DNA from 3 places in the Endobacterium panacihumi genome. Region 2 is predicted to be linked to each of the others. Evidence: predicted binding sites of a transcription regulator. Region 2 holds the regulator's gene; each other region holds the start of a gene.
The links. The regulator PhoB, encoded in region 2, activates phosphate uptake and scavenging genes when phosphate is short. The targets are predictions, from matches to a motif close to TGTCATNNANCTGTCAT.
Positions count from the first base shown of each region.

Region 1: a site for PhoB is predicted at 2,614-2,630, ahead of phnF (phosphonate metabolism transcriptional regulator PhnF). Genes of this name have one in related genera too.
Region 3: a site for PhoB is predicted at 1,721-1,737, ahead of ACRQ1B_RS20730 (DUF2794 domain-containing protein). Genes of this name have one in related genera too.

Region 1 is NZ_JBOZRA010000004.1:180,074-184,205, reverse strand. Features, by position in the region: gene ACRQ1B_RS19025 (ABC transporter substrate-binding protein) at 1-614, opposite strand, end outside; gene ACRQ1B_RS19020 (dipeptidase) at 818-1,852, shown strand; gene phnF (phosphonate metabolism transcriptional regulator PhnF) at 1,859-2,587, opposite strand; gene phnG (phosphonate C-P lyase system protein PhnG) at 2,750-3,151, shown strand; gene phnH (phosphonate C-P lyase system protein PhnH) at 3,151-3,771, shown strand; gene ACRQ1B_RS19000 (carbon-phosphorus lyase complex subunit) at 3,775-4,132, shown strand, end outside.
Region 2 is NZ_JBOZRA010000001.1:1,982,140-1,986,271, reverse strand. Features, by position in the region: gene pstA (phosphate ABC transporter permease PstA) at 1-418, shown strand, start outside; gene pstB (phosphate ABC transporter ATP-binding protein PstB) at 432-1,247, shown strand; gene phoU (phosphate signaling complex protein PhoU) at 1,300-2,013, shown strand; gene phoB (phosphate regulon transcriptional regulator PhoB) at 2,038-2,721, shown strand; gene ACRQ1B_RS09890 (PACE efflux transporter) at 2,783-3,223, opposite strand; gene ACRQ1B_RS09885 (GcrA family cell cycle regulator) at 3,442-3,987, opposite strand; gene ACRQ1B_RS09880 (hypothetical protein) at 4,119-4,132, opposite strand, start outside.
Region 3 is NZ_JBOZRA010000005.1:146,579-150,710, forward strand. Features, by position in the region: gene ACRQ1B_RS20720 (TSUP family transporter) at 1-506, shown strand, start outside; gene ACRQ1B_RS20725 (DUF1223 domain-containing protein) at 696-1,445, shown strand; gene ACRQ1B_RS20730 (DUF2794 domain-containing protein) at 1,756-2,145, shown strand; gene ACRQ1B_RS20735 (GNAT family N-acetyltransferase) at 2,158-2,715, opposite strand; gene ACRQ1B_RS20740 (Bax inhibitor-1/YccA family protein) at 2,822-3,556, opposite strand; gene ACRQ1B_RS20745 (ABC transporter permease) at 3,752-4,132, opposite strand, start outside.

The sequences.
Region 1 (4,132 bases), on a different contig from region 2:
GCGCTGTTCTTCTGCAGCCATGCGTTGCCGAGGTCACCGTTTGTTTCGTTTTCGAGAACGGTCTTCTTTTCGACGATGGCGCCGATGTTCGCCGACAGGCAGAACAGCAGGAAGGAGATCGCGGTCGGTGCTTCGGTCGTCAGCGCGACGGTCTTTTCGTCCTTGGCGACGATGCGGGCTTCTGCGTTTTCAGCGGTGAAGCCGAACTGGTTGATGATGAAGGCCGGGCTCTTGTTCATCTTGATGGCGCGCTGCAGCGAGAACGCTACGTCCTCGGCGGTGACGGCGGCGCCAGACGCGAACTTCTGGTCGGACAGCTTGAAGGTGAAGACCTTATTGTCGGCATCGGCTTCCCAGGAAGCGGCGATGACCGGGGTCACGGTATCGGGGTTGTCGCTGTTGGCACGCACCAGCTTCTGGTACATGTTGCTGATCATCTCGCCGCCGACGGCCTCAAAACCCTCATGCGGGTCAAGGCTGGTCATGTTGTCGAGCTGCTGTGCAACGACCAGAATGTCCTTCGGCGTGGCCGCAAAGGCGGTTTCGGCCAGTTCGAGATAGGACAGGAACGGAACGGCTGCGCCGCCGATCAGAAAGTTGCGTCTTGATACCATTGCTATATTCCCCTTGATGTGCCGCCCCCGGGATTTAAGGGGTGGCAAGATTTTGCCGCAATTTATAGCGGTCTTAACAGTGTGTTTAAAAACCGACCAATTCCATTTTTCGCATAGGTTATGCGCGGTTTGCATTTGCGGACGTCGCCACGCCTACTTACGGATAAACGAAACTTCAATGTTCCGGCAGGACACTTCAGAAAATGTTGAACAATTTGCTCCCGATCTTCGATGGCCATAATGACGTGCTGTTGCGCCTGCGACGCGATGGCGGCGCCGATCCGGTCAAGCGTTTTCTCGAGGGTGAGGATGTGGGGCATATCGACCTGCCGCGCGCCAAGGCCGGTGGTCTGGCCGGAGGCCTTTGCGCCATCTACGTGCCTTCGCCGAGCATGACGAAGGACGCCAATGGTGATTACCCGACGCCGGCGCAACCGGATGCCATCAACGAAACGCTGGCGATGGCGCGGTTGCTGTTCGAAATCGAGGCGCGGTCGCAAAGTGGTGTGACTGTGTGCCGCACGGCAGAGGATATCCGCCGTTCGATCGATACCGGCAGCTTTGCCGCCGTTTTCCACATCGAGGGCGCGGAAGCCGTGGCCGCCGATCTCGATGCGCTTCATGTTTTGCATCAGGCGGGCCTGCGAACGCTCGGTCCGGTCTGGAGCCGCCCCAACGTCTTTGCCTATGGTGTGCCATTCCGTTACCCGTCTACTCCCGATATCGGTCCCGGTCTGACGGAAGCCGGTCGCGACCTGATCCGCGCCTGCAACGAGTTGAAGATCATGGTCGACCTGTCGCACATGAACGAGGCCGGTTTCTGGGAAATCGCGAAACTGTCAAACGCGCCGTTGGTGGCCTCACATTCCAACGTGCATGCGCTGTGCAACCACAGCCGTAACCTCACCGACCGCCAGCTCGACGCGATCCGCGATACGGACGGTCTCGTCGGCATCAATTTCGGCGTGCTGTTCCTGCGTGACGATGGCATCAAGGATGCCAATACCAGCCTCGACCTGCTGGTGCGCCATGTTGCCTATATCGCCGAACGCATCGGCATCGATCGTGTTGCGCTCGGTTCCGATTTCGACGGCACGACCATTCCGGCCGAAATGAAGGATGCGGCCGGCCTGCCGCGTCTGGTCGAAGCCCTGCGCAAGCATGGCTTTAACGACGCGGAATTGAAGAAGATCGGGCACGAGAACTGGATTTCCGTTCTCGAGCGTACCTGGGCCTGAAAAAGCTCAGTCGGCATCCGGCTTGAAGGATAATTCAAACCGGTCCGCGAGAAAACGTGTGCGCACGCTCTGGACCGGTTTGCCCTCCATATCGACATCGACGGCGTTGCTGATCAGCACGATGGCGTCGCTGGCGCATTGCAGAAGGTCGACATCATTGGGTGAGACTCGCTCCGCCGTGATGCGGGTCTCGCGACGGCGGTAATCGCTGACGCCGGATTTTTGCAGCGCCTGGGTGATTGATCCGGTTTCCGCATAAGCCGAAATGATGTCCGGAAAACGCTCCACCGAAAACAGCGAGGTGGAGCGCGACATCGGCATGCCGTCCACCACGGCGAGACGCTCCAGCCGGTGTAACGGCGCGCCGACCGAGACATCCAATAGTGCCGCCTGCCGTGCATCGGCGGCCACACGCTCGGCGCCGATCAACCGGCCTGACGGCTCGATCGACTGTTTCATCATGTTTTCGCGAAAACGTACCCGCTCACCAATCGGATAGATCACGCGCGGCGGCTGGGCGTTGACGAATGTGCCGCGCCCGCGCTCGGCGCGCAGCAATCCCTCGGTCGAGAGAGCCGCAATGGCGCGGCGCACCGTATGGCGGTTGACGCCGTGGCGTTCTGCAAGCTCGACTTCGGGCGGAAGCTGCTGTGCGATAATGCCGGAAGCGATGTCGGCGCGAATGGCGTCGGCGACGCGGCGCCAGCGGGAAATGCCGTCATCGAGGGCGTGCATCAACGTACTCCAATAAAAATGCGAAATGTCATCAAGCTGTCACTGGTCAGGTTCTATAACCTCGATTAGATTAGTTGTCTACACAAATAGATAAATAGGTGTGACATGACGGCAGAAACAGCGAATGCGCGGAGGAAACGGGCCCTGGATGCGATGGCGTCCATGCCGGGCAGTTTGCTCCATGAACTTTACAATCAGAATACAGCCGGCGCGCCCGGCGCCATTGCGGTGCGCGGGCCAGAGATCGGTGCGATCATGCTGCGCGGCCGGATCGGCGGCGGCGGTGCCCCGTTCAATCTCGGCGAGGCCAGCGTGACGCGCGCCACGGTGCGTTTGGAGAGCGGTGAACTCGGCCATTCGATCGTGCTCGGTCGTGATGCCGACAAGGCGCGCATGGTCGCCCATCTCGATGCGCTACGCCAGCTGCCGGACTGGGTTGCCCGCGTGGAAAAATCGGTTGTCGAACCCGCATTGCAATATGCCCGTGAGCAGGCCGCAATTCAGGCCGAAGAAACGGAAGCGACGCGCGTCGACTTCTTCACCATGGTGCGGGGAGAAGACTGATGAGCGTTTTGATCAATACGCGTTCGGAAGGCCATGTTTTTGAGGGTGGGTTTGCCAATCCTGTGATGGATAGTCAGGCCGTTTTTCGCCGCGTCATGAATGCGCTGGCTGAGCCGGGCACCATTGCCGATCTTTCCGGTTTCGTCACGCCTCCGGCACCGCTTTCGCAGGCCGCTGCCGCCATTCTGCTGACGCTGGCCGATTACGATACGCCGGTCTGGTTCGAAAAGCCGGAAAACAATGACGATGCCATTGGCTGGATGTCGTTTCACACCGGTGCGCCGCGCACGGCCGATGTTTTTCGCGCGGGCTTTGCGGTGCTGGATAAGGGAAGTCCCGTTTCAGCATGGACATCCTTTCCGATCGGCACCAGCGATTACCCGGATCGCTCCGCCACCCTGCTTCTGCCGGTTGAAAGCCTTGTCGGAGGTGAGCCACTGACACTCACCGGTCCCGGCATCGAAACCCAAACGGTCATTACGCCGGTCGGTCTGCCGCTGGGTTTCGTTGCCGCCATGGCGGAAAACCGCGCTGCCTATCCGCTGGGGCTTGATGTGCTGCTGGTCTGCGGCGGTGAAGCGATCGGCCTGCCGCGCACGACAAGCATCGAGGAGGCTTGAGCCATGTATGTAGCCGTCAAGGGCGGGGAAGCCGCCATTGCCAATGCCCATCGACTGCTGGCCGACCGCCGTCGCGGTGATCGTGATGTGCCGGCGCTGACGCTTGCGCAGATCACCGGCCAGCTGGCGCTCGCCGTCGATCGTGTCATGGCCGAAGGTTCGCTCTACGATCCCGATCTTGCCGCCATGGCCGTGCGCCAGTCGCGTGGCGACATGATCGAGGCGATCTTTCTGCTGCGTGCCTATCGCACCACGCTTGCCCGTTTTGGCAATTCGCGACCGATCGATACCGCAAAGATGCGTATCGAACGCCGTGTTTCCGCCACCTACAAGGATATTCCGGGTGGCCAGCTTCTGGGGC
Region 2 (4,132 bases):
GCTGATGACGCTGCCGACGATCATCATCGCCACCCGCGCGGCACTCAAGGCGGTTCCGCCGTCGATCCGCGCGGCGGCACTTGGCCTCGGCGCCTCGAAGATGCAGACCATCTTCCACCACGTTCTGCCGCTTGCCATGCCGGGTATTCTGACCGGCACCATCATCGGCCTGGCGCATGCGCTCGGTGAAACCGCGCCGCTCCTCCTGATCGGCATGGTCGCCTTCGTCGCCAACTATCCGACCACCCCTATGGATCCGTCCACGGCCCTGCCGGTTCAGATCTACATGTGGGCCAACGAGGCGGAACGCGCCTTCGTCGAAAGAACCTCGGGAGCGATCATCATCCTGCTCCTGTTCCTCATTGTCATGAACGTCGGGGCGATCCTGTTGCGCCGTCGCTTCGAACGGCGCTGGTAGAAGGAGCTCTGTTATGAACATGATGTCTGAAGCAGCAGTGGAAAAGGCGCTAGACAAGAAGATGAATGACATGTCCTACAAGATGATCGGCAACGACGTATCCGTCTATTACGGCGAGAAGCGTGCCCTGTTCGACGTCAACCTCAACGTTCGCGAAAACACGGTCACGGCGCTCATCGGCCCGTCGGGTTGCGGCAAGTCGACCTTCCTGCGCACGCTGAACCGCATGAACGACACGATCGAAGGCTGCCGCGTGACTGGCAAGATCACGCTCGACAGCGATGATATCTACGACAAGGAAATCGACGTCGTGGAACTGCGCGCCCGCGTCGGCATGGTGTTCCAGAAGCCGAACCCGTTCCCGAAGTCGATCTACGAAAACATCGCCTACGGCCCGCGCATCCATGGTCTGGCCCGCAACAAGGCCGATCTCGATCAGATCGTCGAGGCCTCGCTTCAGCGCGCTGGCCTGTGGACGGAAGTCAAGGATCGCCTGCATGAAGGCGGCACGGGCTTGTCCGGTGGTCAGCAGCAGCGTCTGTGCATTGCCCGCGCGGTTGCCGTTTCGCCGGAAGTCATCCTGATGGACGAGCCCTGTTCGGCGCTTGACCCGATCGCAACCGCAAAGGTCGAGGAACTCATCCACGAGCTGCGCGCCAATTACACGATCGTCATCGTCACGCACTCCATGCAGCAGGCGGCCCGCGTGTCGCAGCGCACGGCCATGTTCCACCTCGGCCAGCTGGTCGAGGAAAACGACACCGACAAGATGTTCACCAATCCCGATGACCAGCGCACGCAGGATTACATCATGGGCCGTTTCGGCTGATCCGGGCTCTTTGCCCGCATCGCCCTGACTGCAGACATCAAGGATCAGAAAAATGGTTTCGACCCATATTCTTTCGGCCTACGACGAAGAACTGAAATATTTGAACCGCCGCATTTCCGAAATGGGCGGCCTCGCCGAGCAGATGTGCGGCGACGCGGTTCGCGCGCTCGTCAATTCGGATACGGCGCTGGCCCAGAAGATCATTTCGGATGACGTCATCCTCGATCACGCCGAGCGCGAAATCCAGGACAAGGCGATTGTCACCATCGCCAAGCGCCAGCCGGTTGCCGCCGACCTTCGCGAAATCATCGGCACGCTGCGCATCGCCGCCGACCTCGAGCGCGTCGGTGACCTTGGCAAGAACACCGCCAAGCGCGTTATCGCCGTGCAGGGCACAGGCGTGCCGCGCAAACTGGCCCGTGGCCTGGAGCATCTCTCCGAACTGGCGCTGGTGCAGCTCAAGGACGTTCTCGACGTGTTTGCCAGCCGCTCGGCTGAAAAGGCGGAAATCATCCGCCAGCGCGACGAGGAAATCGACGCGATGTACACGTCGCTGTTCCGCGAACTGCTGACCTACATGATGGAAGATCCGCGCAACATCACCTCGTGCACGCATCTTCTGTTCTGCGCCAAGAACATCGAGCGTATCGGCGACCACGCCACCAACATCGCCGAGACCATCTATTACATCAAGACCGGTGCCCAGCTCGAAGGCGAGCGTCCCAAGGACGATACGGCAAACACGGTTGGTGCGCTCGTCGACTGACGGGCGAAACGGAGCAGATAAGACATGCTACCCAAGATCGCGGTCGTTGAAGACGAAGAAGCACTGAGCGTGCTTCTTCGCTACAATCTCGAAGCCGAAGGATATGAGGTCGAAACCGTTTTGCGCGGTGACGAGGCCGAAATCCGACTTCAGGAACGCGTTCCTGACCTTCTCATCCTCGACTGGATGCTGCCGGGCGTGTCCGGCATCGAACTGTGCCGGCGGCTGCGCATGCGACCGGAGACCGAGCGTCTGCCGATCATCATGCTGACGGCGCGCGGCGAGGAAAGCGAACGTGTTCGCGGTCTGGCGACCGGCGCGGACGATTATGTCGTCAAGCCGTTTTCCACGCCGGAACTGATGGCCCGAGTCAAGGCGATGTTGCGCCGCGCCAAGCCGGAAGTTCTCTCCAGCGTGCTGAAATGCGGTGACATCGAACTGGATCGTGAGACCCATCGCGTTCACCGCAAGACCCGCGAAGTGCGTCTCGGCCCGACCGAGTTCCGCCTTCTGGAATTCCTGATGGTATCACCGGGTCGCGTTTTCTCGCGCTCGCAACTGCTGGATGGCGTCTGGGGCCATGATATCTATGTGGATGAGCGTACCGTCGACGTGCATGTCGGCCGTCTGCGCAAGGCTCTGAATTTTTCCAACATGCAGGATGTCATCCGCACCGTTCGTGGCGCGGGTTATTCGATGGAAGCCTGATCCGCTTCATCTGTGTTGAAATTGAAAAGGCCCGGATGTGTCATCGCATCCGGGCCTTTTGTCATTCTGCAGGTGCTTGCGCCTCGCGCCATTCCGGCAGGGGAAAGATCCGGTCATAGGCCATGTTGAAGACGAAGGCGTAGACCAGGTAGAAGGTCGCAAACGAGATATCCATCACCAGTGCCTGCCAGAGCGTGACGCCCAGATACCAGGCGATGAAGGGCAGGAGCACGATCAGCAGACCAAGCTCGAACAGCACCGTATGGGCAATACGCAGCGGCATCGTCTTCAGCGTGCTGCCGCGAAACTTCTGCATCAGGTGGTCGAAGCCGAGATTGTAGACGTAGTTCCATGCCGTTGCGACGGTGGCGGAAACGATGCCCACGACGCCGACATGTTCGACCGGAAGATGGAACACGAAGGATGCGAGCGGCGTGAAAAGCGCAAGCCCGATGACTTCAAAGCTGATGGCATGGCGAATACGGTCGCGCACTGTGCGCATGGTCAACCCCTTGGGTTTGCCGGGCCGTCCCGGTGTTTTATGCCCAATACGGGGGAGGTCGTCCTCGCGAACTCTAAATAGGTTTTCGAGCTGCCATAGGCAAGCCTTCAGGTGGCAAGGCTGCTATGCACTTAGGCAAATGCCGCATCTGAAGGCATGAAAAAAAGCGGGCCAGAAGCCCGCTTTTCAATCTCGTCCTCGTGTGTGTCGCGGCCTGATCAGGCGCGGGCAGCAGCCTTGTTGCGGCGCTCGTTGACCGGCTGGTAGGCCATGCGGCCGTGGTATTTGCAGTAAGGCGAATTGTCCGGGGATTCTGCGCCGCAGAAGTGGAAATCGTCCTTGAGGGGGTCGCCCATCGGCCACTTGCAGGTACGCTCGGTCAGTTCCGTCAGCGCCAGCTTGCGGTTGATCGGAACGACGATGTTGCCGGCCGGCTTGTAGACAGCGACTTCCTGCGTCTCGTCCATGTCCATCTCTTCGCGCACCATGGTGGCGCCGACCGGGCGCTGAACGGTACGGGTCTGAGGACGGGCCGCAAAATTGCTCTGCGGACGCGGCGCCGAAGACGCCACGCGCTTGGCCGGACGCGGTGCGGTGCTCGTGCTGCCGCCGGCTTTCGCGCGGCCGGGCAGGTTCAGGCGATGGACTTTGCCAATCACCGCGTTACGGCTTACGCCTCCAAGTTGCGCCGCGATCTGGCTGGCGCTCAGGCCTTCGGCCCATAATTTCGTCAGGCGCTCGACGCGCTCGTCAGTCCAGTTCATGCTATCTCTCCGCCGTGAGGTGCTGAACGTGGCTTGAATCGGTCACCGTTCCGGCGAATGAATCCGCCAGAAAATACTACATCTATACTTTTGGTGACTAAGTCCGCCGCATGCAGCCTAGTAATTGACGATTAACCTAGTGTGG
Region 3 (4,132 bases), on a different contig from region 2:
GCGTGGCGGTTTCGGCTCTCGTTCTGTTCATCACCAATTACACGCCGAGCCTCATGGTGGTGCTGATCGGCGTTGGTCTGATGCCGATCCTTGTCTGGTTGCCTGTCAACAAGCTGCAGCTTGATGCGTCACGCCCATCACATGCCTTTCTGGCCGGGCTGCTGTCGGGCGCAATGACAATCAGTGTCGGCGTGGCCGGTCCGACTGTCGATATCTTTTTCATCCGTACCGAGATGGATCGTCGCAAGATCATCGCCACAAAAGCGTCGATCCAGACACTGTCGCATCTGGCCAAGATTGCCTTCTACTGGGAGGCGGTCACGCAACTTCCAACCGTTGATGCCGTCGCCGTGTTGATCGCTGCTCCAATCGCCATTCTCGGCGCGCGGGCCGGCAATGGCATCCTGCAGAAGATGACCGATGCAAACTTCCGCGCCTGGACGCGATGGGTGGTGACGGCTGTCGGTGCCGTTTATTTGACCCAAGGTCTGCTGAAACTGGTTTGACGCAAAAGGTTTTTTCAGCAATTCATGGCAAATCTTCAAGAAACATGGCAGGGAAACCGATCACGTATCTGGTCCTCACCCTGTTGTGACTTCCGTTTGACCGGATGGATTGAGTATTTTGCAGGGTAAGATGTGCGTGGCCGTTTCGTCACCGCTGTGATGTCCGGTTCGCCCAGAGGGTTTTATTCGATGTTGTCGACTGTCCGTAACGCCGCTTTCCTGATCGGCCTGTTTTCAGCCGGTCTGGCCTGCGCAGGCGATATTGCGGAGCCGAAAGGTGTCGTCGAGCTGTTCACTTCGCAAGGCTGTGCCTCTTGCCCGCCTGCCGATGCCGCCTTGAAAAAACTGGTCGAGCAGGGCGATGTTGTCGCGCTTTCCTATCATGTCGATTACTGGAACTATCTCGGCTGGACGGACACGCTGAGCTCGAAGGAAAATACCGAACGCCAGTATGGCTATGCCCACGCCTTCGGGCGTAGTGGTGTTTACACGCCTCAGGCGGTCGTGAACGGTCGTGAGCATCTGATCGGAACTGATATCGCTGCCATCAATCAGAAGATGGACGGCATGAAGATGGCCGGGCAGGGAATGACCGTGCCGATCAAGGCCGCCATGAACGACGAAGAAATCGAAATCAATATCGGCGCCGGCGCTGGCAAGGCCGATATCGTCATTGCCTACTTTACCAAGAAGGAAAAGGTCGAGGTCCAGAAGGGCGAAAACACCGGCAAGCAGATGGAATATTGGCACAGCGTCTATGATGTGCAGACCGTCGGCATGTGGGACGGCAAGGATATGAAGATCACCGTACCCGCCCGAACCATGGGTAAGGGCAAGAAGGATGGCTGCGCCATTCTGTTGCAATCCTCGACCCCGAGCGGTGAACCTGCCGCAATCGTCGGCGCAACCGTGCTGATGGCCGGTCGCAAGCGCGACTGACGTTTTTACCGCGAAAATCTGGCACTGATGCCGGGAAAGGGTGTTGGTTGCCCGATCCGAGGCGTTGGGGGGCTGGGGGTAAGGGTCAGCGCTCCGGACCGGGCTTGTTTGACGCGAAGGCGTCAACCAACAATGCCAATCTCGCTTCGGATTCGGGCGCTGTTTTGACCGAAATGCGGCGAGAAAAATAACCTTGTCGGTTTGCAGCTGCTGATTTTGCAGCGCTTCTCCAACTCAACCGTCCGCGCTTGCATTTTATCCTTGCTGAGGCACACTGTCATATCTCTGCAATAGTCGATCTGGAGCCGTGATGACTGATCAGCCGGATTTTCCGAGGGGATCAAACCCCGAGGACAGCACCGTTGTTGTCGATCTCAACCAGTACAGACAGAACCGGGACCCGCTTCCCATAACATTCCATCGACGTGAACTTGATGCCATTCTATGGATTTACGGGCGCATGGTGGGTGAGGGCGAGTGGAAAGACTACGCCATCGACCATTTGAAGGACAAAGCGGTTTTCTCCGTCTTCAAGCGGTCCGGCGAAATGCCGCTTTTTCGCATCGAGAAAAATCCGAAGCTGGCAGCCAAGCAGGGCGCGTTCTCGGTCGTGAACACACATGGTATGATCCTCAAGCGTGGACACGACTTGCCGCAGGTGCTGAAAGTGTTCGACAAGGTGCTGAAGCTGATCGATTGAGTCGCGGGCCGCTTATTCGGTGTACAGCGAACCGGGATAGGCGACCATATCCGGCTCAGAACCCGTTCCCTCGCCGAGGGCGATCTGCATGAAGGCTGTATCCAGCCATTTGCCATGCTTGAATCCGGTGCCCTTCATCGTGCCGGTCATCTCGAAGCCAAGGCTTTTGTGAACGGCGACAGAGGCCGGACTGGCGCCGCCGATAACGGCGACCATTTGCCTGAACCCGAGTGCTTGGCAGCGAGCGAGCAGTTCCCTGAGCAGCGCCTTGCCGACGCCTTTGCCGCGCGCTTCCGGCGACAGATAAATCGAATCCTCCACAAGCCATCGATAGGCGGGGCGCGTGCGAAAAGCCGACGCATAGGCATATCCAAGGAGCGTTCCATCCTCCGCTTCGGCGGCGATATAGGGGTAGCCCTTGTCCTTGATCGCTTGAAAGCGGTGGGTCATTTCGGACTGGTCCGGCGGGGCGATCTCGTAGCTCGCCGTGCCATTCAGCACGCTGTCGCGATAGATGTCGGTAATGGCGCAGAGGTCGGCGATAATAGCATCGCGAAGGCGAAAGGTCATGACGGGACATCACTGTGGAGGGTGACCGAGCCTATGCCGGGCATCAGGTCTGGGCAACAAAAAAGGCGGCTGACCCGCCGCCTTTTCACTGTAATCACCTGATTGCTCAGTCGCGGTTGCCCATGAAGCGCAGCAGGAACAGGAACAGGTTGATGAAGTCCAGATACAGGTTCAGTGCGCCCATGATGGCCATGCGGCCGGTGGTGGCGTCATCGTGACCTTCGTAATACATTTCCTTGATCTTCTGGGTGTCGTAGGCGGTAAGGCCTGCGAAGATCAGCACGCCGATCGCCGAAATGGCGAAGTCGAGGGCGGTGGAGGCCAGGAAGATGTTGACGATCATCGCGATGATCAGGCCAAACAGACCCATCAGCAGGAACGAACCCATCCCCGACAGGTCCTTCTTGGTGGTGTAGCCGTAAAGCGATAACGCGCCAAAGGAAGCAGCGGTAACGAAGAAGGTCTGCACGATGCTCTGGCCGGTATAGACCAGGAAAATCGACGACAGCGACAGGCCCATCAGCGCCGCATAGATCCAGAACGTCATCTGCGCAGCAGCAACGCTCATCTTGTGGATGCGGAAGCTGATGAAGAAGACCAGAGCGACTGGTGCAAGCATCACCACCCAGCGAAGCGGTGAGCCATACATTGCCTGGGCAAAGGCGGGGCTATTGAGTGCGGCGGTATAGGTGCCGTAAGCCGCCAGGCCGGTGATCGCAAGACCGAGCGCCATCAGGTTATACACCTTCAGCATATGGGCCCGTAGGCCCTGATCGATCATCGCGCCCGACTGTACGCCGCCGCGTGCCGTGCGGTCTTGGTAGTTGTACGGATCAGCCATGGTTTCCTCTCAAAGCTCCGAGATATCTTCGGTGTGCAGGAAAATCCCGGGCGCCGCTGCGGAGCTCCAGCAAGCATGAGGAGAATATGCTGGTAGTTGCGTTGTCATTCAAGGCTTTGAAGCCCGAATCCTGAAAGTGAAGATAATTTAATGGTTCAGCTTCGATATGAGACCTGACGAACGTCAGGTCCGGCATCAGAGTTCGCGCAATACGGGTGCTGCCTTCTGTCCCAGAATGCGCCATGTACCGGCAAGGCCGATACCGACTGTCAGAACCAGTGCAATCACCAGCGTCAACACGGCTACGTCAGGCATGAAGGTTGATTGCAGACGCATGATTTTCGCCACCACATACCACGCAGCGCCGGTGCCTGCGAACAGGGCAAAGATCGCCGTTGCAGTTCCAAGGATCATATATTCGTAGCTGAAAGCCCGGATCAGCATGGAACGCGTGCCGCCTAGCGTTTTCAGGATGACCGCGTCATGGGTACGTGCGCGGTTTCCAGCTGCGAGTGCGCCGGCAAGGACCAGAACCGAGGCAATCAGCGCAACGGCTGCTGCGGCGCGGATCGCGGT